2 regions of the Comamonas sp. C11 genome follow, and region 2 is predicted to be linked to the other one. Evidence: predicted binding sites of a transcription regulator. Region 2 holds the regulator's gene; the other holds the start of a gene.
What was found. Region 2 encodes sigma-54, which starts transcription at its own class of promoters, with help from an activator protein. Its sites were predicted from a motif close to TGGCANGNAANCTGCTTT; they were not measured.

Region 1 (14,369 bases), 190 kb from region 2:
TGGCGAACAGGAAGAACACAGCGGCGCGCAGCAGCACCACATGCAGTTCGCGGCTGGCACGGGCATAGCGCACACCGGCCCGGAAGGCGCCAAAGAACTGCTCGTTGAGCGCCGAGGCCTCGGCCTTGGGACGCTTCCACCAGATGAGGGCAGCGATCACGAACACATAGCTGAGCACGTCGAGACCGTATGCCGCTGCGGCGCCGAAACTGGCCAGCAGCAGACCACCGGCGGCCGGGCCGATGGCACGGGCGATGTTGATGCCCAAGGAATTCAGGGCCACAGCGCCCTTGAGTTCGCTGCGCGGCACCAGCTCGGGCACGATGGACTGCCAGGTCGGCCCCATGAGGGCGGCACCGATGCCGCCGACAAAGGTCAGGGCCACCAGGTATTCCACCGTGAGGGTGTTGGTCTGGGCCAGCACCAGCAGCGTGCCGCTCACGGCTCCCAGCAGCACCTGCACGGCGATCAGGAAGCGGCGACGGTCCAGGATGTCGGACAGCACGCCGGCCGGGATGGCCAGCAGAAAGACCGGCAGCGTGGCCGCCGTCTGAATCATGGCGACGGCCGTGGGGCTGGACGAGAGTTCGGTCACCATCCAGGCGCTGGCCACATCGCGCATGAAGCTGCCGATATTGCCCAGCACAGTGGCGGCCCACAGCACGGCAAAGACGGGAATGGCCAGGGGTGCGAAGCTGCCCGAGGCGTTTTTTCTGTTATCCGGCATGCGAGCCTCCGAGATCGTGCCAGGCGACGAGCAACATGCCGCCGACCAAGCCCCAGTGTTCAAAAAATGCGTTGGCAGCACGCTGGCGCTCGGCCTGCGGCGCTGCCCAGAAGCGGTCTGCCAGCAAGGCCGCCAGCACGGTGAATCCGGCCAGGGCCAGAGCCCCCAGCCAGCGGTACCAGCCCGTAAGGATCAGGGCCGAGGCCGCCAGCTGCAGCACCAGAGCGGCGGCTGCGATGGGTGCGGCCGGGGTCAGGCCCAGGGCCTTCACCTCGGCTACAGCCCCGCGGAAATCCCGGGCCTTGTACCAGCCACCCTGCAGGTAGGCCACACACAGGCACAGCAGGGCCAGCGACTGCACCCAGGGGGCGGTGGCTGCAGCGCGCAGCGCCTCACCCATGTCACACCGCCCAGCAGGCGCAGCCCAGCGCGCCCCAGAAGCCCTTGAGATCGGCCACGGGCAGCTTGCTGCTCCAGGCCGTGGCATGGGCATGCCCGTGCAGATTGCAGTTGCTGGCGCAGCCGCAGCTGGCAGCGGCGTTGCGCATCACGGACTGCAGCGGCGCGCCTTCCTGCACTCCCCAGGCGCCGTAGCCCTTGAAGGTGCGCACGGGGGACCAGTCAGGCATGGCCAGGGGCGGGGCCGATTCATCGAAGTCGGCGAAGGCGCCGACGCCGTAGACCACCTTGCCACCCACCACGGTGAGCAGGGCCGATGTGTCGGCAATGTCGGACTCGGGGCAGGCGAAGAAGTCGCGGTCGGGCACGATCAGGTCGGCCAGCTGGCCCACCTGGATGCGGCCTTTCTTGCCCTGTTCGTTGCTGAACCAGGTCACGTTCTCGGTCCACATGCGTAGCGCCTGGTCGCGGCTCAGGCAGTTGCGCTGGGGCGTGAGCTGCAGGCCGCCCACGGTCTTGCCCGTGATGAGCCAGGACAGCGAAACCCAGGGGTTGTAGCTGGCAACGCGGGTGGCATCGGTGCCGGCTGACACGTTGACGCCTTTTTCCAGCATGCGCTTGACGGGCGGCGTGGCCTCGGCCGCAGCGGCGCCATAGCGCTCGACGAAGTATTCGCCCTGGTAGGCCATGCGATGCTGCACTGCCACGCCACCGCCCAGGGCCGCAATACGGTCGATGGACTTCTCGGAAATGGTTTCGGCGTGGTCGAAGAACCAGTTCAGGCCGGCCAGGGGCGTGTCCTGGTTCACCTTCTCGAACACATTGAGCGCGCGGTCTATGGTCTCGTCGTAGGTGGCGTGCATGCGCCAGGGCCAGCGGTTCTGGGCGAGGATGCGCACCACTTCTTCGAGCTCGCCTTCCATGCCGGGCGCCAGCTCGGGCTGGGGCTGGCGGAAGTCCTCGAAGTCGGCGGCCGAGAACACCAGCATCTCGCCTGCGCCGTTGTGGCGGAAGTAGTCCGTACCCTGCTTGTACTGCGAAGTGGAGGTCCAGCGCAGAAAGTCGTCCTTCTCTTCCTTGGGCTTTTGCGTGAACAGGTTGTAGGCCAGGCGGATGGTGAGCTGGTCGGCATCGGCCAGCTCCTGAATCACGTCGTAGTCGTCGGGATAGTTCTGCATGCCGCCGCCAGCGTCAATGGCGCCGGTCACACCCAGACGGTTGAGTTCGCGCATGAAGTGGCGTGTCGAGTTGACCTGGTAGTCGCGTGGCAGCTTGGGCCCCTTGGCCAGCGTGGCGTAGAGAATGGAAGCATTGGGTTTGGCCAGCAGCAGGCCCGTGGGGTTGCCGACGCTGTCGCGCAGGATCTGGCCGCCGGGCGGCTCGGGCGTGTCCTTGGTGTAGCCCACGGCACGCAGGGCGGCGGCATTGAGTAGGGCACGGTCGTACAGATGCAGGATGAAGACCGGGGTGTCGGGCGCCACGGCGTTCAGCTCGGCCAGCGTGGGCAGACGCTTTTCCACAAACTGGTGCTCGCTGAAGCCGCCTACCACGCGCACCCACTGGGGCGCAGGAGTCACATCCACCTGCGCCTTGAGCATGGCCATGGCATCGGCCAGGCTCTTCACGCCGTCCCAGCGCAGCTCCATGTTGAAGTTCAGGCCACCACGGATCAGATGCAGGTGGTTGTCGATCAGACCCGGCAGCGCACTGCGTCCGCCCAGATCGATGCGTTGGGTCCGCGCGCCGGCCAGGGGCAGGACTTCGCGGTCGCTGCCGACGGCACTGAAGCGCCCCTGGCTTACTGCCACGGCCGTGGCTGTGGGCTTGCTGTGGTCCAGCGTGGTGAAACGGCCGTTGAACAGGATCAGATCGGGGGTGGAGGGCTGGGTCATGGAGGTCTCCGGTGGTTCAGCGACGCGAAGAGTGCGCCAGATTTCGTAGCGAGCAGACCGAGATCGCATTGAGGACCGCTGCCGTACATGCGCACGGCGATAACCGAAGGTGCAAGATCGGTCTGCGCAGTAGAAAGATGATGTGCTCTTTTTAGCCTTCGTGGGCGCCGAACATGGTCTTGGCGTAGGTGATGCCGATGCCGTAGCCGCCACCCAGCTTCTTGGCGATGCCTGTGGTCATGTCATAAGTCTCGGTGCGGGCCCAGTCGCGCTGCATTTCCAGCAGGTATTGCAAGGACGTGATGGGCTGGGCACCGGCCTGGACCATGCGCTCCATGGCGCGGTTGTGGGCTTCGGTGGAGATGTCGCCGCAGGCATCGGCAATCACGAAGACCTCAAAGCCCTGGTCCAGCGCCGACAGGGCCGGTCCGACGATGCACACGCTGGTCCACAGGCCGGCCAGCACGATGCGGGGCTTGCCGATCTCGTTGACCTTGCGGATCACGGCCTCGTCTTCCCAGGTATTCATCGAGGTGCGATCCAGCAGGGACTGACCGGGGAAAGGCGCAGTCACTTCCTCGAACATGGGGCCGGAGAAACTCTTTTCTGCCACGGTGGTGAGGATGGTCGAGGCTCCGAAGCCGGCGGCAGCCGAAGCGACCAGGGCGGCGTTGGAGCGCAGTTGTACGGGGTCGATGGAGTGCGTGGCAAAGGCCATCTGCGACTGGAAGTCGATCATGATCAGCGTGTGGTCATGGGGGTTGAGCAGCTTGGCACCGGGCTTGGCGACGGCGATGGGACGGGCGATGGAAGCGTTGGCGTTGGTCATGGTGAAACTCCTGGGTAAAGCGTGAGCGAGAGGCTGCAGGGGAAACAAGAAAGCAGAATGAAAACCGGGGTGTGAAAACTGTTGCTTACAAGGTGGGCAGTTCGCGGGGACGCAGATCAAAGACCAGCACCTCGGCACCTTCTCCCTGATCGAAGCGCAGGGACCCGGCGTTGCGGATGCGGGCGCCGTCGCCTTCGGACAGACGCTCTCCGTTCACGCAGAGGCTGCCGCGGGCCACATGCACATAGACATGGCGCTCGGGCCCCACATCGAGTTCGGCGGACTCTTCACCGTCGAACAGCCCGGCATAGACCCGGGCGTCCTGGCGCACGGCCAGCGTGCCGTCCCGGCCTTCGGGGGCGATGATCAGGCGCAGGCATCCGCGCTTGTCGGCATCGTCCACATGGACCTGCTGATAGCGTGGAGCGGCGCCACGCTCTGCGGGCACGATCCAGATCTGCAGAAAGTGCACCGGGTCCTGGGCCGAGTGATTGAACTCGCTGTGCTCCACACCGGTGCCGGCGCTCATCATCTGCACGTCGCCGGGACGGATCACCGAGCCCGTGCCCATGGAGTCCTTGTGCTCCAGGGCGCCATCGAGCACATAGGAGAAGATTTCCATGTCGCGGTGGCCGTGGGTGCCGAAGCCCTGACCGGGGGACACATGGTCGTCATTGATGACCAGCAGATCCGAAAACCCTTGCTGGTTGGCATCGCGGTAGTGGCCGAAGGAGAAGGTGTGGCGCGATTGCAGCCAGCCATGGTTGGCGCGACCGCGGTGGCTGGATGGGCGAACTTCAAGCATTTTTCTCTCCTAGACAATCGATGGTGTTCACACTTTCTGCTGCTGGCCTGCCGGCCTTGTTTTGCTGCATTCCGTGTGGCGATGAATGAAGTATCCGTGGCCTGATATGCGGTCATGCTGAAAGAAAATCCTCTCAATCATCGATAATTTCGATGATTATTTTTCAGGCACCCAATATGCTCAAACTCTCTCTGGAAGCCATCGAACTGGTGGACACCATTGCGCGCCATGGCTCGTTCGCCGGTGCGGCAGAGCGCCTGCACAAAGTACCGTCAACCATCTCCTATGCCGTGTCCAAGCTCGAGGAACAGCTGGGGCTGAACCTGTTTGTGCGCAACGGCCCGCGCGTCAGTCTCACGCCAGCGGGCGAGGAACTGCTCAAGGAAGGGCGCTGGCTGCTGGCGGCCGCGCGTCAGCTCGAATCTCGGCTGCGCCAGATCGCCACGGGCTTCGAGACCGAAGTGCGCCTGGTGCATGACTCGTTGATCCCCACCAGCGCCTTCGGCGCCGACATTCAGGCCTTCGAGGCGCTGAACAGCGGCACGCGTCTGCGCATCGGCAGCGAGACGCTGACCGGCACCTGGGAAGCCCTGCGCGAAGGCCGGGCCGACCTGATCGTGGCTGCGGGCGAAGGCCCGGCCGGCGGCGGCCACAAGGCCGTGGCCGTGGGCCAGCTCGATTTCGTGTTCTGCGTGACGGCCAGCCACCCGCTGGCGCGCCTGGGCCGGCCACTGGCGCGCAGCGACCTGCTGGAACACACCGCCGTGGTGGTGGGTGACGGCGCGCGCTCGCTGACCGACCGCACCGTGGGCCTGCTCACCGGCCAGCGACGCATCACCGTGCCGAGCATGCAGGCCAAGATCGAATGCCAGGCCGCCGGGCTGGGCCACGGCTTTGTGCCGCGCGCCTGCGTGCGTGTGGAGCTGGAGACCGGGGTGCTGGTGGAACTGGCGGTGGAAGAGCCGCGTCCGCCCGAAACCTTCTGGCTGGCCTGGCGCAGCGATGCCCGCGGCCGGGCCCAGCAATGGTGGCGCGAGCGCCTCAGCCGCCCACTGCTGCCCGGCATACTTCCCTACTGAAACGGCCCTGCAACGCAAGCTGGCAGGGCCGTGGTGATGTGAGCCGACGAGGTCTGCGGCAACGGTTCAAGCCATGCCCGGGACCTCGCGAAGCTCAGGGACGGGACTCTCAGTCCAGCTTCACGCCAGCCGTCTTGATGACCTCACCCCAGCGCTTGGCTTCGGTGCGTGCCATCTGGTGGAACTGCTCGGGCGTGCCGGGAAGGGCTTCCATGCCGAAGTCGGCCATGCGCTTGACCACATCGGGGTCCTTGAGGGCTTTTTGCAGGTCTGCATTGAGACGCTGCACGATGGCTGGCGGCAATCCCTTGGGACCCAGAATGCCCTGGAAGGCGTAGACCTCGGAATCCTTGAGACCCAGCTCGGCCAGCGTAGGCACGTTGGGAAGATTGGGCACGCGCTTGGCCGTGCCTATGGCCAGGGCCCGCACCTTGCCGGACTGAATCACGGGCAGGCCCGATGCCAGATCCAGGAACATGCAAGGCACCTGGCCGCCCATCACATCGGCCAGCGCGGGCGCGGCGCCCTTGTAGGGGATATGGGTCAGACTCGTGCCGGTGCGGTTCTTGAACAGCTCCATGGCCAGATGGTGGGGCGAGCCATTGCCGGGCGAGGCGTAGTTGAGCTTGCCGGGGTTGGCCTTGGCATAGGCCAGGAATTCCTTGAAGTCCTTGGCTTCGAATGCGGGGTTGACCACCAGCGCCATGGGGAAGCGGCTGATGCCGCCCACATAGGTGAAATCCTTATCGGGGCTGAAAGGCAGCTTGCTGAACAGGTGCTCGTTGAACGCCAGGATGGCGTTGTCGGCCGACATGATGGTGTAGCCATCAGGCTTGGCCGCAGCAACGAGCTGGCCGCCGATATTGGTCGAGGCGCCCGGACGGTTGTCCACCACGATGGTCTGGTTCAGCGTCTTGCGCATGGACTCGGCCACGGTGCGGGCCAGCACATCGGTGCCGCCTCCGGGTGGGTAGGGCACAACCCAGCGCACGGGGTTGGCAGGCCAGTCCTGCGCCATGGCGAAGGGGGATGCGGCAGCAGCCGAGCTGGCTGCCACGGCAGCCAGGAATTGACGACGATCCATCGTTTGTCTCCTTGAGGGTGATGTAGGGGGGTTGTGGAATGATTTTTGGACCCCGCCAGGCTGCCTTTTTCTATTAATTGATAGCTGCCTGCGCTTGTCTCTATTCGGTTTGAATCGGTTTTGACTCCGATTTCTGTATGGGTGGCAGTTTGAAGCTCACGCGCTCGACCTGATAGCCTTTCTGACGCAGCAGCTCGGGCAGCCCCATGGGCCCGACCATATGCAGTGCACCCACGGCAGCAAACACGGTCTTGCCCTGCTGGAGCTGACGAACAATGCCATCTGCCATGCCCGGATTGCGTCCATCCATGAGGCGCGCGTACTTGAGCCGATCACGCTCGGTCTTGATGCAGTCGCACCAGTCGGCATAGTTCTCCAGCTGTTTTTCGTTGCCGCTGACCCAGATATTCGCCAGTTGCTGCAGGATTTCCGGAGCCTTGGGGTCATCAAGCTGGTCCAGCCCGTCGCGCACGCTTTCCTGCACCTCCAAGGGATCGTCGGAAAGCAGCTCCTCGAGCTGGGTCTGCGCCGACTCCAGCCCCACCACAGGCTTGTGCAACGCATGGGCCATGCCTGCCAGCAGCAGATCGGCGCCAAACTCGGCCACCAGTCCCTGCTTGCGGCCCAGTTGGCTGACCAGGCCCAGCAGTTGGGCGTCCGGACGTTGTGTGCTCAGATGCTCGGCACAGGCCTGCTTTCGATGCTGCGCCAGCCGGGCCTCCAGCTCTGCGGGCAGCGCAGGGGCATCGACACGGGCCTGGAAGCCTTCAATCAACTGCTGCATGACCTGCGGATTCAGCACATCGAGCTCCAGCGCCAGCAGGTCCACCCCGTACATGGAGCGCACGATGGTGCGACCGGGCAGGATCCACTCCCGCTTGCCCACATGCAAGGTGCCGTAAAGCCAGCTGGTGCGCTCGCCGTCCTGCACGCGCCAGAGCAGGCCCCTATCCTGCACATGGGGGGCCATGGCCTGCACTTCGGCCGGTGTTGGCGGGCTGAACGGCGGCGGGCAACTGGCAGCAGGTTCGGCGGCTGGTTCTGCCGCCATGGACAGGCCCGTCAACAAGGCGAGCGCCATGGCCGGCACGGCCTTCAGAGGCAAAATCCAGCGCGAGAGATTAAGACTTGGCATGGGCATGACGACTGCAACGAGAGCTTAGTCTTCGGAGCTATCCACAGGCTGAGCTTCGTGCAAGTCATCCTTGCTGCCGCCGGGCGGCGCAATGTTCTGGTCGATGGCGCCGAAGATGCTCTGGCCGTCCTTGCCCTTCATCTCGATGCGGATGGTGTCGCCGAACTGCATGAACTCGGTCTTGGGCGTGCCGTCCTGAATGGTCTCTATGCAGCGCTTTTCGGCAATGCAGCTATAGCCCTTGGGCCATTCCATGCGCTTGTTCTTGCCGCTGCCGGTCTCCACGCCCTTGTTGCTCACCGTGCCGCTGCCCACGATGGAGCCGGCACGTACATTGCGGGTCTTGGCGATATGGGCGATCAGTTGGCCGAAGTGAAAAGTCATCTCCTCGCCCGCATCGCACATGCCGACCTTGCGGCCGTTCCAGGTGCTCTGCAGCGTCAGATGCAGGCGGCCGCTCTTCCAGGCATCGCCCAGCTCGTCCAGTGTCACGGCCACAGGGCTGAAGGCCGTGGCGGGCTTGCTCTGAAAGAAACCAAAGCCCTTGGCCAGTTCGCCGGGTATCAGATTGCGCAGGCTCACGTCATTGGCCAGCATGACAAGACGGATGCCGCCCAGCGCATCCCTGGCATCCGTACCCATGGGCACATCGCCGGTGACGACGGCAATCTCTGCCTCGAAGTCTATGCCCATGGCCGTGCTGGGCACGATCACATCGTCGCAGGGGCCGATAAAGTCATCGCTGCCGCCCTGGTACATCAGCGGGTCGGTGTAGAAGTTGGCCGGCACCTCGGCATTGCGCGCCTTGCGTACCAACTCCACATGGTTGATATAGGCCGAGCCATCGGCCCACTGATAAGCTCGCGGCAGCGGTGCCATGCATCGCCGGGGATCGAAGGGAAACGCGTGGCGGGCCTTGCCGTTATTGAGCTCGTGCGACAGATCCTGCAACTGGGGGGCCATATAGCTCCAGTCATCCAGCACCTGCTGCATGCGGTTGGCAATGCCGGTGGCATAGCAGGCCTGGCTCAGGTCGCGCGAGACCACGATCAGTTGTCCGTCGCGCGAGCCATCCTTGTAGGTTGCCAGTTTCATTCTCTGTCCCTCTGCTCACGGCAGCGGTGCTGGCACAATGCCTGACAACGCTAGCCAAAATTACGATTGGTTAAATTGATTTAACTAAACAAAACACAATTCTATTGCAATGGAAAAGGAACGCGCAGGGATTCAGTCGGTCGAAGTGGGTTTCTCCCTCATCGAAGCGCTGGCGCAGGCCAGCGGCCCGCTGATGCTCAAGGATGTCGCCGCCGCCGCCGGCATGAGTGCCGCCAAGGCGCACCGCTATCTGGTGAGCTTTCAGCGCATCGGCCTGGTGGCGCAGGACGAGCGCAATTCGCGCTACGACCTGGGTCCTGCGGCACTGAAGATCGGTCTGGCCTCGCTGGCCCGCCTCGACCCGGTGCGTCTGGCGCGGGAGCGCATTCCGGCGCTGCTCGAGACCCTCAATCACACGCTGGCCATTGCCGTCTGGGGCAACCATGGCCCGACCATCGTGCATTGGGAGGAATCGGCGCAGTCTGTCACCGCCAATCTGCGCCTGGGCGACGTCATGCCCATGCTGGCCTCGGCCACGGGGCGCTGCTTCGGCGCCTGGCTGCCACGCGAGGCTACGGCCGCGTTGCTGGAGCCCGAGATCGAGCGTGCACGCAAGGCCAGACGCCAGGACCTGCCCCAGACCGAAGAGGCCGTTGCGGACATGCTGGCCGAAGTCCGTGCGCGCGGCACGGCCCGCGTGGTCGATACCGTGCTGCCGGGCATCGTGGCCTTCTGCGTGCCGGTCTTCGATGCCTCCGGCCATATCGTGCTGGGGCTTATGACCCTGGGCTCGCTGGCGACTTTCGACCCGGACTATGGTGGAGCCATCGACGCGCCGCTGCAGGCGGCCGCCCGCCAGCTCTCCAGCGATCTGGGCTGGCGCGCCGCTCCCGGCCACTGAAACCCGCAATCTCCGAATCACGCTCATGGGCCGCTCCCCTCAGGCAAGCCAGGCACGCAAGACACTGCTGCCCATCACCGGCTTGGTGCTGGCAGCCCATGGGCTGTTGCTCTGGGGCCTGCCCGAACTGAGCCCGCCGGACAAGGCAGCGGACGACCAGATCGTGATGGAGACGCGTATGCTGCAGGCGCCTCCTCCTCCGCCTGCACCCGCAGCGCCCAAGCCGGCTCCAACTCCAGCTCCGGCGCCTCAACCCAAGGCTGCACCCCGTGCGCCAGCGCCGACTCCTGCTCCCGTGCCAGCTCCCGTACCGGACGAACAGGAGTCGGCGTCAAATCCGCCTCCAACTCAGGAGCAACAAACGCAGGAAGCGCCTGAAACAGAAGCACCCGCCAATACAGGGCAGCCCGCTGCTGCTGCAGAGCCGGTTCCCGAGCCCATGGCCGAGCCTCCCGAAGCCAATGCTGCCGACACGGCCCGCCCCATCCAGGTCACGCCCGCAGGCAGCGCGCCGCTGCCGCCAGGCTCTGTACTGCCCGTCACCCTGCCCAATTCCGCCACGCTGGAGTTCAACGCCTCGGGTCAGGTCAAGGGTTTTCAATACTCGGCCGGCGCCCAGCTGCAATGGCAGCATGACGGCCAGTACTACCAGGCCAGACAGTCGATCAGCATGTTCTTGCTGGGCGAGCGCTCCCAGACCAGCGAGGGGCTGATCACGCCCAAGGGCCTGCAGCCGCTCAATTTCAGCGACAAGGGGCGCAAAACCCAGTCCGCCGCCTTCGACGTAGCCGACGGCAAGGCGCACTACAGCGGCGGCCAGACCGATGCGGCGATTGGCGATGGCGTGCAGGACCGCCTCAGCGTGTTTCTGCAGCTCTCGGCCCTGATGGCTGCCGCCCCCGAAAAATATCCGCCAGGCACACTGATAGAACTGACCACCAGCAGCGCACGCTCAGCCGTGCGCTGGCAGTTCCGCGTGGGTGCCAGCGAGGCGCTGGAGCTGCCATTTGGCAGCGTCATGGCGCTGCGTCTGGACAAGCTGCCCGGCAAAAGCAGCAGCGACCAGCGCGGATCGGTCTGGCTGGCACCGTCCATGCAATACCTGCCCGTGCGCATCAAGCTCACCCAGGGACAGGACGACTTTGTCGACCTGCAGCTCAAGAAATATCTGCCCGCGCCGCAATAGCCTCCATGCCGTACCCTGGCATAAACCCCGAGACCACTGCGCCCAAAGCGCTCACTCACCTCCCTGCCAAGGCCTGCAACCTGCATCGGCTCGGGCTGAACGCTGTCGCGCCGTTCAAGGACTTGCCTACTACAGATCGGGAAAGCCGGTTGCCCACAACCATGTCCAATCCATGGAATACTGTGCCCAAGTGCCAAGAGCAGGCATTTCCACCTTGAAATGCGGCACCCTGTCGCCATATCCATGGCAGGCATGCTCATAACGGAAGTGAAAGGAGGAACACCATGCAAATGCTTTACGACTCTGAATCCTTTGCGGTGCTCCATCTGCGTCCCGATATGGAGGCAGACGTTCCGGCAGGCACAGCCAAGGCCGAGATCCAGCAAGCCCATCAACTGCCGCGCCACGGCTTCGAGATCGTGGACAAGCGCTCGGGCAAGGAGGTGTATCTGGACGGCTCCTGGGCCGAAATGTTCCAGAAGCAGATCCTCGCCTGGCAGCAGGACGCCCCCACCGAGGAGGAAGTGGAAGAAATTCTCGACACCTACACGGGCCTGGCCCAGCAGCCTGTCGTGGTTCACTAACAGCACACAGCGCAGGGTCCCAAGAAGGGAGTTCGCGCCAGGCCCGCCGCAGGTTCTCTGCAGCGGGCCTTTTCTTTGGGCGCGGCCATTGCGCGCACCCTGGTGCTTTCACTGATCCGCAGGCTGCGCTTGCTGCCTAGAATCGCCGCACAGGTTCAAGATTTGAAGACCATCTGTGAGATGGTCTTGTCGCGCCTGTATGGTCTGCCGGCCTCTTGCAGAAACACAGGAGGCCAGCATGCAGACCAGCATCCACAGGGTTCGCGGCGTTCAGGATGTCATCGCCTACATCGACGCACGCCAGGGCATTTCAGGCCGCGCCGGCACCATCTGGTGGCTGGCACTCGGCGGACTTTTCCTCGACGCATTCTCCAACTCCGCACTCAGCGTGGGCCTGGGCCCCATGACGCGCGACCAGCAACTGACGCCGGCCGAAGTGGCCTGGATGACGTCGCTGGCCTCCTGGGTGTCCATTGCCTTCAATCCCATCGGCGGCTGGATGGCCGACCGCTGGGGCCGCATGCGCCCCCTGGTCATCGCCAAGGTGCTGGCCGTGGCCGGTGCGCTGCTGGTCAGCATGGCGCCCGACTACGCCACCATCCTCTTCGGCCGCTTCTTCGTGGGCGCGGCCTATGGCATCGACTTCGCCATCGCCATGGCGGTGCTGGCCGAGTTCACGCCCGCCCGACTCAAGAGCCGGCTCAATGTCTGGCAGGGCATGTGGTACATGGCCGTGTGCAGCAACCTGGTGCTGGCGCTGTGGTTCCATTCCTGGGATGTGGGCGATTCGCTGTGGCGCTATTCGGTGGCCGCCACGGCGGTGTTCGGCCTGTTCATCCTGGGCATGCAGGCTGCGCTGCTGGTGGAAAGCCCGACCTGGCTGGCACGCAAGGAAAGGCTGGATGACGCCGCCCGCGCCATGACGCGCATCTACGGCGCCCGTGGCCACCGCTTCGAGGCCGCGCCGCCCGCCGAACGCCTTCCCGTGCTCAACCCGGCGCGGCGCGGGCTGGCCAATGTACTGCTGATCTTTCGCGGCATCTACCTGCCGCGCACGCTGCTGGCGGCCACGGTGCAGATAGGCCAGTCCATCCAGTACTTTGCCGTGGGCTGGTACCTGCCGCTGATCAGCGCCTCGCTGTTCGGCAAGGACTTCCGCGAGGCCACGCTGGGTGCGCTGGTGTTCAACGTGTTCGGCATCGTCGGCGGATTCCTGTCGCCCGTCATCGGGCGCCGGCTGGGCCTGCGGCGGGCCTCGGCCTTCGGCTTTGCGCTGGTGTTCCTGATGCTGCTGGTTCTGGGCCTGTTCAACGGCCGCATGCCCATCTGGCTGGCCGTGGCCGTGCCCTCGCTGTTCATCCTCTTTCATTCGGGCGGGCCCGGCGCCAACGGCAAGAGCCTGTCCACGCTATCGTTCCGCAGCGAGCTGCGCGCGGGCGCCAATGGCGTGATCGGCGCGCTGGGCGCCATGGGCGCGGCGCTGGGGCTGCTGGTGTTCCCGCTGTTCCGCCAGCAGTACGGGCTGGAGAACACCTTCCTCATCCTGTCCGTGGTGCCGCTGCTGGCCAGCATCGTCTGCTTTTCCATCCGCTGGGACCCCACGCGCACCACAGTGAACCCCGACGACGAGCCCGGCGCGCCCCAGTTCGCGGACGACGCCGCCCCGCCCGCCAAGATCGCTCAAACCACCGCCTGAAAGAGAGCACTCCATGCACCATGAAGCCGTGATCCTCTGCATCGACGAAGGCACCTCGGGCACGCGCGCCGCCGTCGTGGGGCGCGACGGGCAGGTGTCCGCCCAGGACTATCTGCCGCTGGAAATCCACTGCCCGCGCCCCGGCGTGGTCGAACAGGACGCCGACCTGCTGCTGGAGCGCACGCTGGACGTGTGCCGCCGCGCCATCGCCCGCGCCCAGAGCAGCGGCCAGCAGATCGTGGCTCTGGCCATTGCCAACCAGCGCTGCTCGGCCGTGCTCTGGGATACGGCCACGGGCCGTTCGCTGGCGCCCATCATGGTCTGGCAGGATGCGCGCCACCGCGACGAACTGGCCCTGCTGGCCGGCGACTGGGATGCCCGGCTGATCCGCCACGCGGGCCGGCCCGTGGGCGTGCGTTCGCCCTACCTGTGGGCCGCGCACAAGCTGCGCGAATGCCCGGCCGTGGCCCAGGCCTGGCGCCAGCGGCGGCTGGCCTTCGGCACCATCGACTCCTGGCTGCTGTGGCATCTGTCGGATGCGCGCGCCGTGGTCACCACGCCCACCAATGTGACCTCGGGCAACGCCTATGCGCTGGGCGAGCACCGCTACCTGCACGACTGGCTGGACGCGCTGGAGTTTCCCGCCGAACTGCTGCCCCGCCTGTGCGAGGACGTGCAGGACTTCGGCCGCACGCGCACCGAGCTCCTGGGCCTGGCCGTGCCCATCCTGGCCTGCGCGGGCGACCAGCATGCGGCGGCCGTGGGCCTGGGCTGCCTGGAGCGCGGCCAGGCGCTGTGCGTGCATGGCACGGGCAGCTTCGTTGATGTGCTCACGGGAACAAAGCTGCCCGCGCATGACGCGGCCCATGAAAGCTCGCTGACCATGACGGCGCGGCGCATGGGCGGTGTCTCGCGCTATGCCATCGAGACCTATGTGCCCACCACGGGCTCGGCGCT
Region 2 (14,369 bases):
GTGCAGGGCGTGCAGGGTGGCACCGGTGGGCGAGGGCACCCAGGCGGTGTTGGCACCGGCCTTGGGCTGGGCAATCTTCTGCTCCAGCATGGCCTTCATCAGGTCGGGCATGGCCCACATGCCCTTGCCGATCTGGGCGCGGCCGCGCAGGCCCATGTTCAGGCCGACCAGCACATTGTTCTTTTCATAGGCGGGCAGCCAGGCGCAGGTCTTCATGTCGGCCTTGCGGACCATGGGGCCGGCATGCATGGCGGTGTGCATTTCATCGCCGGTGCGGTCCAGGAAGCCGGTGTTGATGAAGGCAACACGTGCCGGGGCGGCTGCAATGGCGGCCTTCAGATTGGTCGAAGTGCGGCGCTCTTCGTCCATGATGCCGAGCTTGACGGTGTTCTCGGGCAGGCCCAGAACCTTTTCCACGCGGCCGAACAGCTCGTTGGCAAAAGCGGCTTCGGCGGGGCCGTGCATCTTGGGCTTGACGATGTAGACGCTGCCGGTGCGGCTGTTCCTGATGCCGTTGGCACCGTTGCCCTTGAGGTCATGGATGGCGATGGCGGTGGTCACCAGCGCGTCCATGATGCCTTCGGGGATTTCCTTCTGCTCGGGGCCCCACAGCACGGCGGGGTTGGTCATCAGGTGGCCCACGTTGCGCACGAACATCAGCGAGCGGCCGTGCAGCTTCACGGGCTTGCCATCGGCGCCGGTGTATTCGCGGTCGGGGTTCAGACCACGGGTCACGACCCTTCCGCCCTTTTCAAAGGACTCGGTCAGCGTGCCCTTCAGAATGCCCAGCCAGTTGGCATAGCCGTTGACCTTGTCTTCGGCATCCACGGCGGCCACGGAGTCTTCCAGATCCAGAATGGTGGACAGGGCGGCCTCGACCACCACGTCGGCCACGCCGGCAGCATCGGTGCTGCCGATGGGGGTGGACTTGTTGACGATGATGTCGATGTGGATGCCGTTGTTCTTGAGCAGCACCGACTTGGGAGCCGCAGCATCGCCCTGGTAGCCGATGAACTTGGCTTCGTCCTTGAGGCCGGTCTTGCTGCCGTCCTTCAGGGACACGACCAGCTTGCCGCCTTCGACGGCGTAGCCGGTGGAATCCTTGTGCGAGCCCGAGGCCAGGGGGACGGCCTGATCGAGGAAGTTGCGTGCGAACTCGATGACCTTGGCGCCGCGCACGGGGTTGTAGCCCTTGCCTTTTTCAGCGCCGCCTTCTTCGCTGATGGCGTCCGTGCCATACAGCGCGTCGTACAGCGAACCCCAGCGGGCGTTGGCGGCGTTCAGCGCGTAGCGGGCGTTCAGGATGGGGACGACCAGCTGGGGGCCGGCCTGGATGGCCAGCTCGGCATCCACGTTTTCTGTCGTGGCCTTGGCATCCTTGGGGGACTCGACCAGATAGCCGATGGTCGTCAGAAACTTGCGGTAGGCCACCATGTCGGTGATGGGGCCGGGGTTGGCCTTGTGCCAGGTATCGAGCTCTGTCTGCAGGCGATCGCGCTCGGCCAGCAGGGCTGCGTTCTTGGGCGCCAGATCGGCCACGATGGCGTCGAAGCCCTTCCAGTAGGTGTCCTGGTCCACGCCCGTGCCAGGCAGCACTTGCGTGTTCACAAAGTTGTACAGCTCGGTGGCGACTTGCAGGCCGTGGACTTGGGTGCGATCAGTCATTGGAAACCTCTGGTTGTGATGTCTCAGGATTCAGGAGTCGTTGCCCATCATGGGCAGCATGTGTGGAGACTGTATTTGAATTTTTTGAGTACATAAATAGCCTAAATAGTTCAGAACTCATGATGTTTTTATATGGAGTCTCTGGGGTTTATGCGTTTTTAAGTAGCAAAGGCGCCAGAGCTCGTCAGTTCTGACCGATATGCGCGGCGGCTGCGGTGGTGACTGGCTCAGCAATGGTTTGCAGAAACCGGATGAGGCGGCGCGAGGTCTCTCCCGAAGCAATAGCTTCAATCGCTTGACGGTGTTTTCACGTGTCTGATCTTTGTTTCTGAAGTAAGTGCGCGCCATCAAATGACAAGGCTTTGTCTGTCATCAGTCGATATCCGCGCTCAGAAATGATTTGTTAATCTTGAAACAAATTGAGCATCTTCCGATATCGGCCAGCCAATCTTTACCAAGGAGCTCCTGATGGCGAATCTGAACGAAAGCCTGCAAGATCTGATGACCCTGGATGGCGCCATGTGCGCGGCAGTGGTGGATTACAACAGCGGCATGCTGCTGGGCAGCATAGGTTCCGGCGTGGACCTGGAGCTGGCCGCAGCGGGCAATACCGAAGTGGTGCGCGCCAAGATGAAGACCATGAAGTCCCTGGGTCTGAACGACAGCATCGAAGACATTCTGATCACCCTGGGCAAGCAGTATCACATCCTGCGCCCTGCCGAGAAGATCAACGGCATCTTCATCTACTACGTGCTGGACAACGGCCGTGCCAACCTGGCCCTGGCCAGGCGCAAGGTCTCGGATGTGGAGTCCAGGTTCGTCATGTGATGCAGCCGGTCTGAAGGCACGCAACGGGCCTGGAGGCCCGTTCTTGCTTTCTGCGCCGCGCCGGATTGATCAGGCCGCGATCAAGGGAGCGCGGAACTGGTAACCGACTTTCTGCTGGGACTGCAGCGGCACGGCCACGGGCGTCGCCTTTTCGATGCGGCGCCGCAGGCGGTAGATGGTAGCGTGCAGGTTGTTGTCGGACTCGGCTGCGCTGGTATGGGTCAGCAGGCTGCGGATATGGTCGCGGCTTACGGTTTCGCCCTGGGCCTGCAAAAAGCACTCCATCAGCATCAGGTCGGTGGCGCCCAGCTCCACGCTCTGGCCGTCGGGAGCGGTCAGCAGGCTGCGGCGGCTGTCCAGCTTCCAGGCCGTGGCCGTGCGGGCCGTGGTCATGATGCGCCGGTGCACGGCGCGCACGGCCAGTTCCACCTGCTCGAAGGTCACGGGCTTGGTCAGATACATATCGGCACCAGCATTGATGACCTCGGCAAACACTTCGGGCCCCAGGCGCCCCGAGACGATCAGCACGCCCGCCTGGCTGCGCTTGCGGATGATGCGCAGCAGCTCGGTGCCTGCCACCCCGGGCAGCATCAGATCCAGTACATAGAAATCAAAGCGATAGGGAGCATCGTCGGCGAGCAGGTCGCTGCTGTCGCTGTATGCCGTGACCTCCACACCCTGGCCGCGCAGATGCTGGGCCAGAAATTCGCAGTACTCGGTGTCGTCGTCGACCAGGGCAAGAGTGGCAGGCAGCATGGGCGGCGGACCTCATTCGGCAAGACCTTGGGGAATGACCAGGCGCATGATCGTGCCATGCGGGCTGTGCGGCAGAGCTTGTACTGTACCTTGGTGCAGCTGCAAGACCGAATGCACGATGAACAGGCCCAGACCGCCACCAGGGCGGCTGTGGCTGTGGTTGCCGCGCGAGCCTTTTTCGAACAGACGCGGGAGCAGCTCCTCGGAAATCCCGGGGCCTTGGTCCATGACTTCCAGAATCAGCGCCAGCGGTTCGTCGGACTCGGAGATGCGCAGCTGCACCCGGGTATCTGCGGGCGCATAGGCCAGGGCGTTGTTGAGCAGATTGCGAAGCGTCAGCCGCATCAGCGCCGGATGCAGTTGTACGGTGCGTGCCATGCTCAGCCATTGCACATCGATGCGCGGGCGCAGGTCGGCTGCAATATCGTGCAGCACCAGCTTGATCAATGTCGGCAGATCGGTCTCGCTGGAGGCACCGGCCTTGCCGCCCGCTGCCAAGATCGTGCCGGCGGTCAGGGTGTTGTCCAGTGTGCCTATCACCTGCTGCAGCACATGCTCGGCGCGCAGCAAGGCCCTGGCGGCAGGCGCGGCATCGGCCAGATGCAGATCTTCGATGGCCTTGAGCGTGGCCTGCATGGCAGCCGAGGCATTGTTCAGCGGCTGGCGGATTTCATGGGAGAGCAGTTGCAGCATCTCGTTGTGTTCGCTCAGCATGGCCGTGCGCCAGTCCAGCAGGGTACGCAGCCTGTCGAGCTCGCCCGCGTCCTGGCGGCTGCTGCGCAGTTGCTCGTGCAAGGCCTGCAGCTGCTCGCGCTGGCGTGCAACGACTTCGCCACACGCATATTCGCGTCCTATGTCGCTGAGCAGCATCAGCACCTCGTGCCGGCCCTGGGCATCGGCGGCGCCGGGCGTGAGCTGGATGCGGCGGTGGTGCTGCGAACCGGCGTCACCGGGCCGTATATCGTCATATTCCTGGTGCAAGCCTCGGGCGGCGGCGGTAAAGCGCGGGCCGTGGACTTGCCAGGTCTGGGCAGGCAGCAGACCCTGCAACGGCTGGCCGATGGGGCTTGCGCCCTCGGGCACATCCAGCCATTGGCACCAGGCGGGAGTGGCCATGAGCAGCAGCCCTTCGGCATTCCAGAGCGCACAGCCCTGGCCGGAGCGGCCCAGCAGATCGGCCAGCTGGGCGGCAGAAGCGGGTGAAAAGCTCATGACGGCGGGCTGCAGCGGATTTGTAAATGTGTTTTGCAAATCATAGGTTTAACGTCTGGCTGCGCCCAAAAGCTCATGGCGCTGGCGAATAAGCGATATTCCTGCCTCAGGGAAAACGGTAAATTTTGATATAAACATATATAAACATCAAAGATTCACTGGCAACTTGTGACTTCTAAGTAAGATATATCGCAATGAAGTCGCATGCGGGACAGGCGTGCAGCGCTGATTGATGACTTTTATAGTGATAGCACTCAGCGCTCTTGTTTAAAGAACTTTCGATAAAAACATTTGAGAAATCAAGACTGCTTGTGCGGTATGTGCTCTTGTATTAATAGTGCACGCTACCGCAGCAGGAGACAACACGGACCAGACAGGAGCAGCGGTCATGGACAAACTCAAGGCATTTGAGTCTTTTGTATCGGTAGCGACCAGGGGCAGCTTGACGGCTGCAGCCAAGGCCGAAGGTGTGGCGCCCGCCATCATGGGGCGCCGTCTGGACGCTCTGGAAGAGCATCTGGGCGTCAAGCTCATGGTGCGTACCACGCGCCGCATCTCGCTGACGCATGAAGGCAGCGCCTTCCTGGAAGATTGCCAGCGCCTGCTCTCCGATGTGTGCAATGCCGAGGCCAGCGTGTCGGCCGGCGGAGTCAAGGCCACGGGCCATCTGCGCATCACGGCGCCGGCCGGTTTCGGGCGCCGCCATGTGGCGCCGCTGGTGCCGCGTTTCCGCGACCTGCATCCCGATGTCACCATTTCGCTGAACCTCAGCGACCGCGTGGTCGATCTGGCGGGAGAGGGCTTCGATTGCGCGGTGCGCGTGGGTGATCTGCCGGACTCGGCCCTGGTCAGCGTGCGCATTGCCGACAACCGCCGCCTGTGCGTGGCCACGCCCGGCTATCTGGAGCGCCGCGGTACGCCCAAGCATCCCAGCGAGCTGACCCAGCATGACTGCCTGACGCTGTCGTCCGACGCCTCGCAGACGAGGGGCTGGGCCTTCCGCATCCCGCATCCCGAAAGCGGCACCAGCGAAGTCGTGCACTTCAAGCCGGGTGGCCCGCTGGATTGCTCCGATGGTCAGGTGCTGCACGACTGGTGCCTGGGAGGCTGGGGCATTGCCTGGCGCAGCACCTGGGAGGTGGAGGCCGAGATCGCCGCTGGCCGCCTCGTGCCCGTGCTGGAAGAGTTTGCCGCACCTCCCAACGGTATCTTCGTGGTCTTCCCCCAGCGCAAGCACATGCCGCTGCGCGTGCGCATGTGGATCGACTACCTCAAGCACCACTACAACCAGCCGGACTTCTTTCGTCTCGGCGTGGATCTCTGAGCGGGCCTGAAACGGTAGACAATGGACTGGTCGCCGTGGCCTGATACAGGCCGCTGAACCCGTCCTTTTTTCTACTGTGAAGCCATGACCTTTGAAGCTGTTCTTGCCAGCGCCCATCTGCTGGCGATCCTGACCCTGGTGGTGTTTCTGACCAGCCAGGCCGCCCTGTGCCGTGTGGAATGGATGAATGCCGCAGTGGTGCAGCGTCTGGCGCGGCTGGACATGATCTACGGCATTGCCGCCGTCATCCTGCTGCTGACCGGCATCGCGCGCCTGGTCTGGGGCGTCAAGGGCATGGGTGCCTATACGGCCTCGCCGCTGTTCCACCTCAAGATGACGCTGTTCGTCATCGCCTTTGTGCTCTCGCTCAAGCCCACGCTGACCTTCCGCCGCTGGAAGAAGACGCTGGATGCGAGCGGCCGGCTGCCGGCGCCCGAAGAGATCAAGCAGACCCGCAAATGGGTGATGTGGCAGGGCCATGTGGTGCCGGTGATCGCCGTGGTTGCCATCTTCTGGGCGCGCGGCATGTAGGCCTGTGCCGGGCCGTGCGAAGGGCGAAGGCCGCTGCAAAGCGGCCTTTTTCACGTCTGCGGCATTCAGAAGCTGCCGCGCAGCGTCAGCATCACCTTACGTGGATTGCCATGGTGGCTGCTGTTGACCTGGTTGCCGATCAAGGTGTAGCAGCGCTTGTCGAACATATTGTTGAGAGTCAGCGAGGCCTGCCATTGCCTGTTGATCTGGTAGCGCACATAGCTGCTCCACACGGCACTACAGGCGCCGGGCAGCCGGTAGGTGATCCAGGGGCGCAATATGTGCCTGGGCGTGTAGGTATTGAAGTCCAGGCCCTGGTTGTTGATGTCGCGCTCGTAGATGTTGCGGTTGAAGGTGTCGCCGGCAGACAGGCTCAGGCTCCAGCAGCGGCTGAGCTCGCCGCTGAACGTGAGCTTGGCCTGCATTCCGTGTTTAAACGAGAATGACTTTCATTTGCGTGATGGCTGTGTATGGCCGGCGAGACATGCGGATGCGGCCCTGCAGCCTGTGAACCGGCCCTGGAACAAGGGTGTGGCGCCAGCGATTCGGCAGGACTTGAATCCGGCACGTAAAATCCCGCGATGCTCTCCGTCAAACAGGAATTGCTCGCAGCCCTGGCTGCTGAGCTCGAAACACTCTCGCCCGGCGCTGGCGCACGCGCTGCGTTTGAAAACCCCAAAGTGGCAGCCCATGGCGATTTCGCCTGCACGGCGGCCATGCAGCTGGCCAAGCCTCTGAAGGCCAACCCGCGCGCCCTGGGCGAGCAGCTCAAGACCGCGCTGGAGGCTACCGCAGCCTTCCAGCAGTGGGTGGATGCGATTGAAATCGCGGGCCCGGGCTTTCTCAACATCCGCCTCAAGCCTGCTGCCAAGCAGGAGGTGGTGCGCGAAGTGCTGGCGCAAGCCCAGAAGTTCGGCTACCAGGCCGATCGCGGCGAGAACATCCTCGTCGAGTTCGTCTCCGCCAACCCCACCGGCCCTCTGCATGTGGGCCATGGCCGCCAGGCTGCGATCGGCGACGCCATCAGCAACCTCTATTCCACCCAGGGCTGGAAGGTTCACCGCGAGTTCTATTACAACGACGCGGGCGTGCAGATCGACACCCTGACCAAGAGCACCCAGCTGCGCGCCAAAGGCTTCAAGCCCGGTGACGAATGCTGGCCCACCGACAGCGAAAACCCGCTGGCCAAGAATTTCTACAACGGCGACTACATTGCCGACATCGCCAAGGCTTTCCTGGCCAAGGAAACCATCAAGGCCGATGACCGCGAGTTCACCGCCAACGGCGATGTCGAGGATTACGACAACATCCGCCAGTTCGCCGTGGCCTATCTGCGCAACGAGCAGGACAAGGACCTGCAGGCCTTCAACCTGAAGTTCGACGAGTACTACCTCGAGTCCAGCCTCTATGAAAACGGTCATGTCGAAGCGACCGTGAACCGCCTGATCGCCAACGGCAAGACCTATGAGCAGGACGGCGCGCTGTGGCTCAGGTCCACCGACTACGGCGACGACAAAGACCGCGTGATGCGCAAGACCGACGGCGGCTACACCTACTTTGTGCCCGATGTGGCCTATCACATCCAGAAGTTCAAGCGCGGCTTCACCAAGGTGGTGAACATTCAGGGTACGGACCACCACGGCACCATCGCCCGCGTGCGCGCCGGCCTGCAGGCTGCCGATGTGGGCATTCCCGAGGGCTACCCCGACTACGTGCTGCACACCATGGTGCGCGTGGTGCGCAACGGCGAAGAGGTCAAGATCAGCAAGCGCGCCGGCTCCTACGTCACGCTGCGCGATCTGATCGAGTGGACCAGCAAGGACGCGGTGCGCTTCTTCCTGCTCTCGCGCAAGCCCGACACCGAGTACACCTTCGACGTGGATCTGGCCGTGGCCCAGAACAACGACAACCCCGTGTACTACGTGCAGTACGCCCATGCGCGGATCCAGTCCGTGCTGCGCGCCTGGCAGGAAGCCGGCGGTGCCGGCCTGGCGGCACTCAAGGATGTGGACCTGTCCGCACTGGAAGGCCCGCAGGCCCAGGCCCTGATGCTGCTGCTGGCCAAGTACCCCGAGATGCTGACCGCTGCTGCCGAAGGCAATGCACCGCACGACGTGACCTTCTATCTGCGCGATCTGGCCTCCAGCTATCACAGCTACTACGACGCCGAGCGCATTCTGGTGGACGACGAAAAGGTCAAGCTCGCACGTCTGGCCCTGGTCGCTGCCACGGCCCAGGTGTTGCACAATGGGCTGGCGGTGCTGGGTGTGAGCGCACCCGAGCGCATGTAATCCCAGTTTCCTGTCCATCGGTCGCCTTGCCGGCCTTGCCTGTCAGTGGCCGATGGGTCTGAGAATGGAATAACTGAAGCAGAAAGCGTTAAGCGACTGATATGAAGAACCAGCAACGCGGTGGAACCATCCTGGGGCTTATCTTTGGCATGGTCATCGGTCTGGCTGCGGCTCTGGCCGTGGCCATCTATGTGACCAAGGTGCCGGTGCCTTTCCTCAACAAGGGTGGAAACAACACTCAGCGCGATGCGGCCGAGGCCGAGCGCAACAAGAACTGGGATCCCAACGCACCGCTGCAGAGCCGCCAGCCTGCGCCTCCCCCGGTGACACCACCAGTTCCTCCGAGCGACGTGACGGTGTCGCCGCCCACGCCTGCGGTACAGCCTACTGCAACCGGCGGAGTCACCACGCCGCCGGCACCAGCGACGCCGGACAAGACGGCCAAGCCCGCATCGGGCGATCCGCTGGGTGATCTGGTCAAGGAACGCTCCGCCGCCGCCGACAAGGCAGACAAGGCGCGTGCAGACAAGGAAAAGGCGGCCACGCAGACTGCATCCTCTTCGGACTCTGCATTCAACTACTTTGTGCAGGCCGGTGCTTTCCGCGGCCAGAGCGAAGCGGAAGCGCAGCGTGCCAAGCTGGCCATGCTGGGCTGGGAGTCGCGCATCAGCGAGCGTGAGCAGAACGGCATCACCGTTTTCCGCGTGCGCGTGGGGCCGTTCAGCAAGCGTGACGACGCGGAGCAGCTCAAGGGCAAGCTTGATGGCGCGGGCGTGGACTCGACCCTGGTGCGTGCAGCGCGATAATCGGCCCTGCGAGGCGTTGTGCAGCCTCTCTCTGCGGATCCCTCAGGCTGCGGCCCGAGGCGTCCCAGACAGCGGGTGCGAGATTTAGGACTTTGCTGAACTTTTTGGGGCCGCTGGGCTCTGATACTGCAGACCTGATACAGGAGTTTTTTTAGATGAAACGTCGCGAATTCTCTCTGGCTGCCTCGGCAGCTGCTGCCGGTGCCCTGACTTTGGGTGCCTCCTCCAGCTGGGCCCAGGGCGCTGCGCCCAAAGAAGGCAAGGACTACATCAAGCTCGGCAAGCCCGCCAGCGTGAGCGCGCCGGCCGGCAAGGTCGAGGTGGTCGAGTTCTTCTGGTACAGCTGCCCGCATTGCAATGTCTTCGAGCCCCAGTTCGAAGCCTGGGCCAAGAGCCAGCCTGCCGATGTGGTGGTTCGCCGCGTGCCCGTGGCTTTCAATGCCTCTTTCGTGCCGCAGCAGAAGCTCTACTACGCTCTGGAGGGCATGAACCTGCTGCCCCAGCTGCACGCCAAGGTGTTCCGTACCATTCACGTGGATCGCAATCTGCTCAAGACCGATGACGCCATCTTTGACTGGGTCGGCAAGCAGGGCGTGGATCTGGCCAAGTTCAAGGAGGTCTACAACTCCTTCACCGTGGCCAATCAGGCGCGCAAGGCCGCCCAGCTGCAAAACGAGTATGACGTGGAAGGCGTGCCCGCCATGGGTGTGGCCGGCCGCTACTACACGGACGGCACCAGGGCCGGCAATATGGACAATGTGCTGCGCGTGGTCAATGCGCTGATCGCCTCCAGCCGCAAGGCCTGAGATCAGGCAGCAGACGCCAGTGACGTTTGATGCCCAGCAAGCCCGCCGCCGTGCGGGCTTTTTTGTGGGTGTTTTTTACGCAAGTTGCAAAAAGGGAATGACTACAATGGATGCAAGAAACGTGCCTTCCATGAAAAAAACACTCATACCTCTTGCGCTGGCCTGCGCCCTGGCAGCAGCGACCGGCATTGTCCATGCCGAAAAAGCCGACAGCGCCAAGCCCATGAATATCGAGGCGGATGCGTTGCGTCATGACGAGCTGCAGCAGACCAGTGTCTTTACCGGCAATGTGGTGATGACCAAGGGCTCCATCGTGCTGCGCGGCGCCCAACTCGATGTGCGGCAGGATGCCGAGGGCTATCAGTACGGGGTGATCAAGGCCGAGGCCGGCAAGCGAGCATTCTTCCGTCAGAAGCGCGATACCGTGGCCGGTCAGCCCGAGGAGTTCATCGAGGGCGAAGGCGAAGTCATCGAGTACGACGGCAAGGCCGATATCGTCAAGTTCATCCGCCGTGGCGAGATGCGCCGCTACCGTGGCGGTCAGCTCAGCGATCAGGTCACGGGCTCCATCATCGTCTACAACAACATCACGGACGTCTATACCGTCGATGGTCAGAAGACCAGCGGCGGCCTGCCGAGCTCCTCCGTGGGGCAGGGCGGTCGTGTGCGCGCCATCATGGCGCCCAAGGACGGCACGCCGGGAGCCCAGCCCAAGCCTGCAACACCTGGCACGCAGCTGCGCCAGAGCATGACGCTGGGCGGCGAGAAAGCCGACGAGAAGAAATGAGCGAGCCGACTTTCTCCAGCAGCCGCAGCGGCGAGTCCGACAGCCGCCTGGAAGCCAAGCATCTGGCCAAGTCCTACGGCAGCCGCAAGGTGGTCAAGGATGTGTCCCTGTCCGTGCAAAAAGGCGAGGTGGTCGGTCTGCTCGGCCCCAACGGCGCGGGCAAGACCACATCGTTCTACATGATCGTGGGCCTGGTGCGCAGCGACGGCGGCGAGATCTTCATCGACGGCCAGCCGGTGGGCGGCATGCCGATTCACCAACGCTCGCGTCTGGGCCTGTCCTATCTGCCCCAGGAAGCCTCCATCTTTCGCAAGCTCAGCGTGGAAGACAATGTGCGCGCCGTGCTGGAGCTGCAAAAGGACGAGCAGGGCAAGACGCTGACGCAGGGCGAGATCGAAAAGCGCCTCACCGGCTTGCTGCAGGAGCTGCGCGTCGAGCATCTGCGCCAGTCGCCGGCACTGGCTCTGTCCGGCGGTGAGCGCCGTCGCGTGGAAATTGCCCGAGCCCTGGCCACGCAACCGCGCTTCATCCTGCTTGACGAACCGTTTGCCGGCATCGACCCGATTGCGGTGATCGAGATCCAGCGCATCATCGGCTTCCTCAAGGAGCGCGGCATCGGCGTGCTGATTACCGACCACAATGTGCGCGAGACGCTGGGCATCTGCGACCACGCCTTCATCATCAGCGACGGCCATGTGCTGGCCGAAGGCACGCCCGAGGAGATCGTGGAGAACGCCGATGTGCGCCGCGTCTATCTGGGCGAACATTTCAGAATGTGATGACCCCCACGCTCCTTCACTTTGTGTGGTCGCTGCCCCCGGAAGGGACCCTGACCGGCTGCGCCGGGGTTTGCCCTGGGGAGACCCGGCTGCCAACCCATGGCACTGTGCGCGTTTGCAATGATTGTCTGGGAGCCGCGCCTCGATGAAGCCAGGTCTCTCGCTACGCGTTTCGCAGCATTTGTCGCTGACGCCGCAGCTGCAGCAATCCATTCAGCTGCTGCAGCTCTCCACTCTGGAGCTGGCGCAGGAAGTCGAGCAGATGCTGGTCGACAACCCTTTTCTGGAACGTGCTGGCGATGAGGCCGAATCTACGGGAGATGCTCCTGTAGATGTAGCTGCTAGCGCAAGTGAATACAACACTTCAGACAGTATTCATGCTGAAAATGATGCGAAGCAAACGCAAGCAGCTGCTGAAACAATAGCGGAGACGCCAAGTGCCGAGACCCCGGAAACGCTGAACTGGGAGGCCGACGGCATGGACGGCCAGGACGGGGAATGGGGCGGCGAATCCAGCAGCGAGTGGGATACGCCCTCGGCCAGCAGCTCCACACGCAACCGCGATGGCGATGACGAAACCGATGCCATCGATCTGGCGCGCGAGCACCAGAGCCTGACCGACTTTCTCCATCGTCAGGCGCTGAGCCTGCATCTGGGCGCGGCGGACATGGCGGCACTGCGCTTTCTCATCGAGTCGCTCAACGACGACGGCTATCTCGAGGATTCCCTGCAGGAGCTGGCGCAGAGCCTAGCCGGCGACGACCTGGAAGAGCGCGAGGAGCTGGAGCAGCACTTTGTCATTGCTCTGAAGCTGCTGCAAAGCCTGGAGCCCGTGGGCGTGGGCGCGCGTGATCTGGCCGAGTGCCTGCAGCTGCAGCTGCGCGACCTGATCCGCACCGCCGAGGACGAGGGCACGACCGAGGCGCATATGAACCGGCTGCTGCTGGCGCAGGCCATCTGTGCGCAGCCCATGGACCTGCTGGCGCGGCGCGATCTGCGCAAGCTCACCAGCCTGTGCGGCGCGCGCGAGGAGCAACTGCGCGAGGCCATGGCATTGATTGCCAGACTGGAGCCGCGTCCGGGGCGTCGCTTTGTCGATGTGGAACGCCATATCGTGGTGCCCGATGTCATCGTGCGTCCGGTGCGGGCCGGCGCCGGCCGGATGGACTTTTCCGTGCAGCTCAACCCCGAGGTCATGCCGCGTCTGCGCGTGCACGACATCTATGCCGGTGTGCTGCGCCGCCACAAGAACAGCGACGGCCATGCGGCGCTGCAGCAGCAGCTGCAGGAGGCGCGCTGGTTCATCAAGAACATCCAGCAGCGCTTCGACACCATCTTGCGTGTTTCCGAAGCCATCGTGGAGCGGCAGAAGAACTTCTTTGTGCATGGTGAGCTGGCCATGCGCCCGCTGGTGCTGCGCGATATCGCCGACACCCTGGGCCTGCACGAGTCCACCATCAGCCGCGTGACCACGGCCAAGTACATGGCCACGCCCCAGGGCACCTTCGAGCTCAAGTATTTCTTCGGCTCGGGCCTGGGCACGGAAACCGGCGGCAGTGCCTCCAGCACGGCCGTGCGTGCGCTGATCAAGCAGTTCGTCGATGCCGAAGATGCCAAGAAGCCGCTATCGGACGCCAAGCTGGCCGATATGCTCAAGGAGCAGGGCATCGAGTGCGCGCGCCGCACCGTCGCCAAATACCGCGAGCAGCTCAAGATACCGACGACCACGCTGCGCAAGGCGCTGTAGGGCACCGCAGAAACAAGAAAGCCGCTGATGCATCGCACAGCGGCTTTCTTGTTCTGCATTTAGGGCGGGAGCCTTGATAAGGCATTTCTCAAGTCAGGGGCAGCGAGCAAGAGCCGCCCTTGCGGCGATGCCGCCGTCCCCCTTGGGGGCGCCCGGCCAGGGGGAAGGCGCGTAGCGCCTCAGGGGGTTATCAAGAAACCAGCCACCAGATAAACCAGACCAGCACGCCGATCATCAGTCCGAACTTGAGGATCTTGTAGAAGGTCGGATTCCAGTTGCGGAAGGCGCGGCGGTACTTGCCCGCATAGAACGAGATCTTGAACAGCTTGCTGATCATGCCGCGCGGATCGCCTTCGTTGTTGGGCGAGCTGGCGGCGGCCACCACATTCTTGCCCAGCCAGTGATTGAGCCACTGGGCAAAGCCATTGGTCATGGGACGCTCCACGTCGCAGAACAGCACGATGCGGTTGCCCTCGCTGCGGTTCTCGGCCCAGTGCATAAAGGTCTCGTCGAAGATCACGCCTTCGCCTTCGCGCCAGCTATAGGGCTGGCCGTCGACCTCGATCATGCAGCGGTCGTCGTTGGGGGCCAGCACGGCCAGGTGATAGCGCAGCGAGCCTGCATAGGGGTCGCGGTGCAGATTGAGCTTGGCGCCGGGCGGCAGCTCGGCAAACATGGCAGCCTTGACGCTGGGAATCGACTTCACCAGGGCCGTGGTCTTGGGGCACAGCTCCATGGCCGAGGGGTGGGCGTCGCCGTACCATTTGAGGTAGAAGCGCTTCCAGCCGGTCTTGAAGAAGGAGTTGAAGCCTGCGTCGTCGTTGTTGGCGGCGGCCT

Region 1: NOX35_RS24400 (DUF3567 domain-containing protein) is a predicted target of sigma-54. The motif match lies at 11,202-11,219, and genes of this name have one in related genera.

The regions. Positions count from the first base shown of each region.
Region 1 covers NZ_CP101743.1:5,279,561-5,293,929, forward strand. Annotated here, with positions in the region: gene NOX35_RS24345 (MFS transporter) at 1-727, opposite strand, end outside; gene NOX35_RS24350 (DoxX family protein) at 717-1,127, opposite strand; gene NOX35_RS24355 (amidohydrolase) at 1,129-3,018, opposite strand; gene NOX35_RS24360 (isochorismatase family protein) at 3,170-3,847, opposite strand; gene NOX35_RS24365 (pirin family protein) at 3,933-4,652, opposite strand; gene NOX35_RS24370 (LysR family transcriptional regulator) at 4,829-5,731, shown strand; gene NOX35_RS24375 (tripartite tricarboxylate transporter substrate binding protein) at 5,841-6,815, opposite strand; gene NOX35_RS24380 (TraB/GumN family protein) at 6,916-7,950, opposite strand; gene NOX35_RS24385 (fumarylacetoacetate hydrolase family protein) at 7,975-9,045, opposite strand; gene NOX35_RS24390 (IclR family transcriptional regulator) at 9,155-9,946, shown strand; gene NOX35_RS24395 (DUF3108 domain-containing protein) at 9,972-11,132, shown strand; gene NOX35_RS24400 (DUF3567 domain-containing protein) at 11,417-11,716, shown strand; gene NOX35_RS24405 (nitrate/nitrite transporter) at 11,955-13,412, shown strand; gene NOX35_RS24410 (FGGY family carbohydrate kinase) at 13,426-14,369, shown strand, end outside.
Region 2 covers NZ_CP101743.1:5,469,256-5,483,624, reverse strand. Annotated here, with positions in the region: gene NOX35_RS25325 (malate synthase G) at 1-1,665, opposite strand, end outside; gene NOX35_RS25320 (hypothetical protein) at 2,134-2,493, shown strand; gene NOX35_RS25315 (response regulator transcription factor) at 2,563-3,249, opposite strand; gene NOX35_RS25310 (sensor histidine kinase KdpD) at 3,262-4,461, opposite strand; gene NOX35_RS25305 (LysR family transcriptional regulator) at 4,850-5,785, shown strand; gene NOX35_RS25300 (DUF2214 family protein) at 5,870-6,316, shown strand; gene NOX35_RS25295 (TonB-dependent receptor) at 6,382-6,741, opposite strand; gene argS (arginine--tRNA ligase) at 6,898-8,607, shown strand; gene NOX35_RS25285 (SPOR domain-containing protein) at 8,709-9,413, shown strand; gene NOX35_RS25280 (thiol:disulfide interchange protein DsbA/DsbL) at 9,569-10,219, shown strand; gene lptA (lipopolysaccharide transport periplasmic protein LptA) at 10,350-11,006, shown strand; gene lptB (LPS export ABC transporter ATP-binding protein) at 11,003-11,785, shown strand; gene NOX35_RS25265 (RNA polymerase factor sigma-54) at 11,931-13,532, shown strand; gene NOX35_RS25260 (aspartyl/asparaginyl beta-hydroxylase domain-containing protein) at 13,723-14,369, opposite strand, start outside.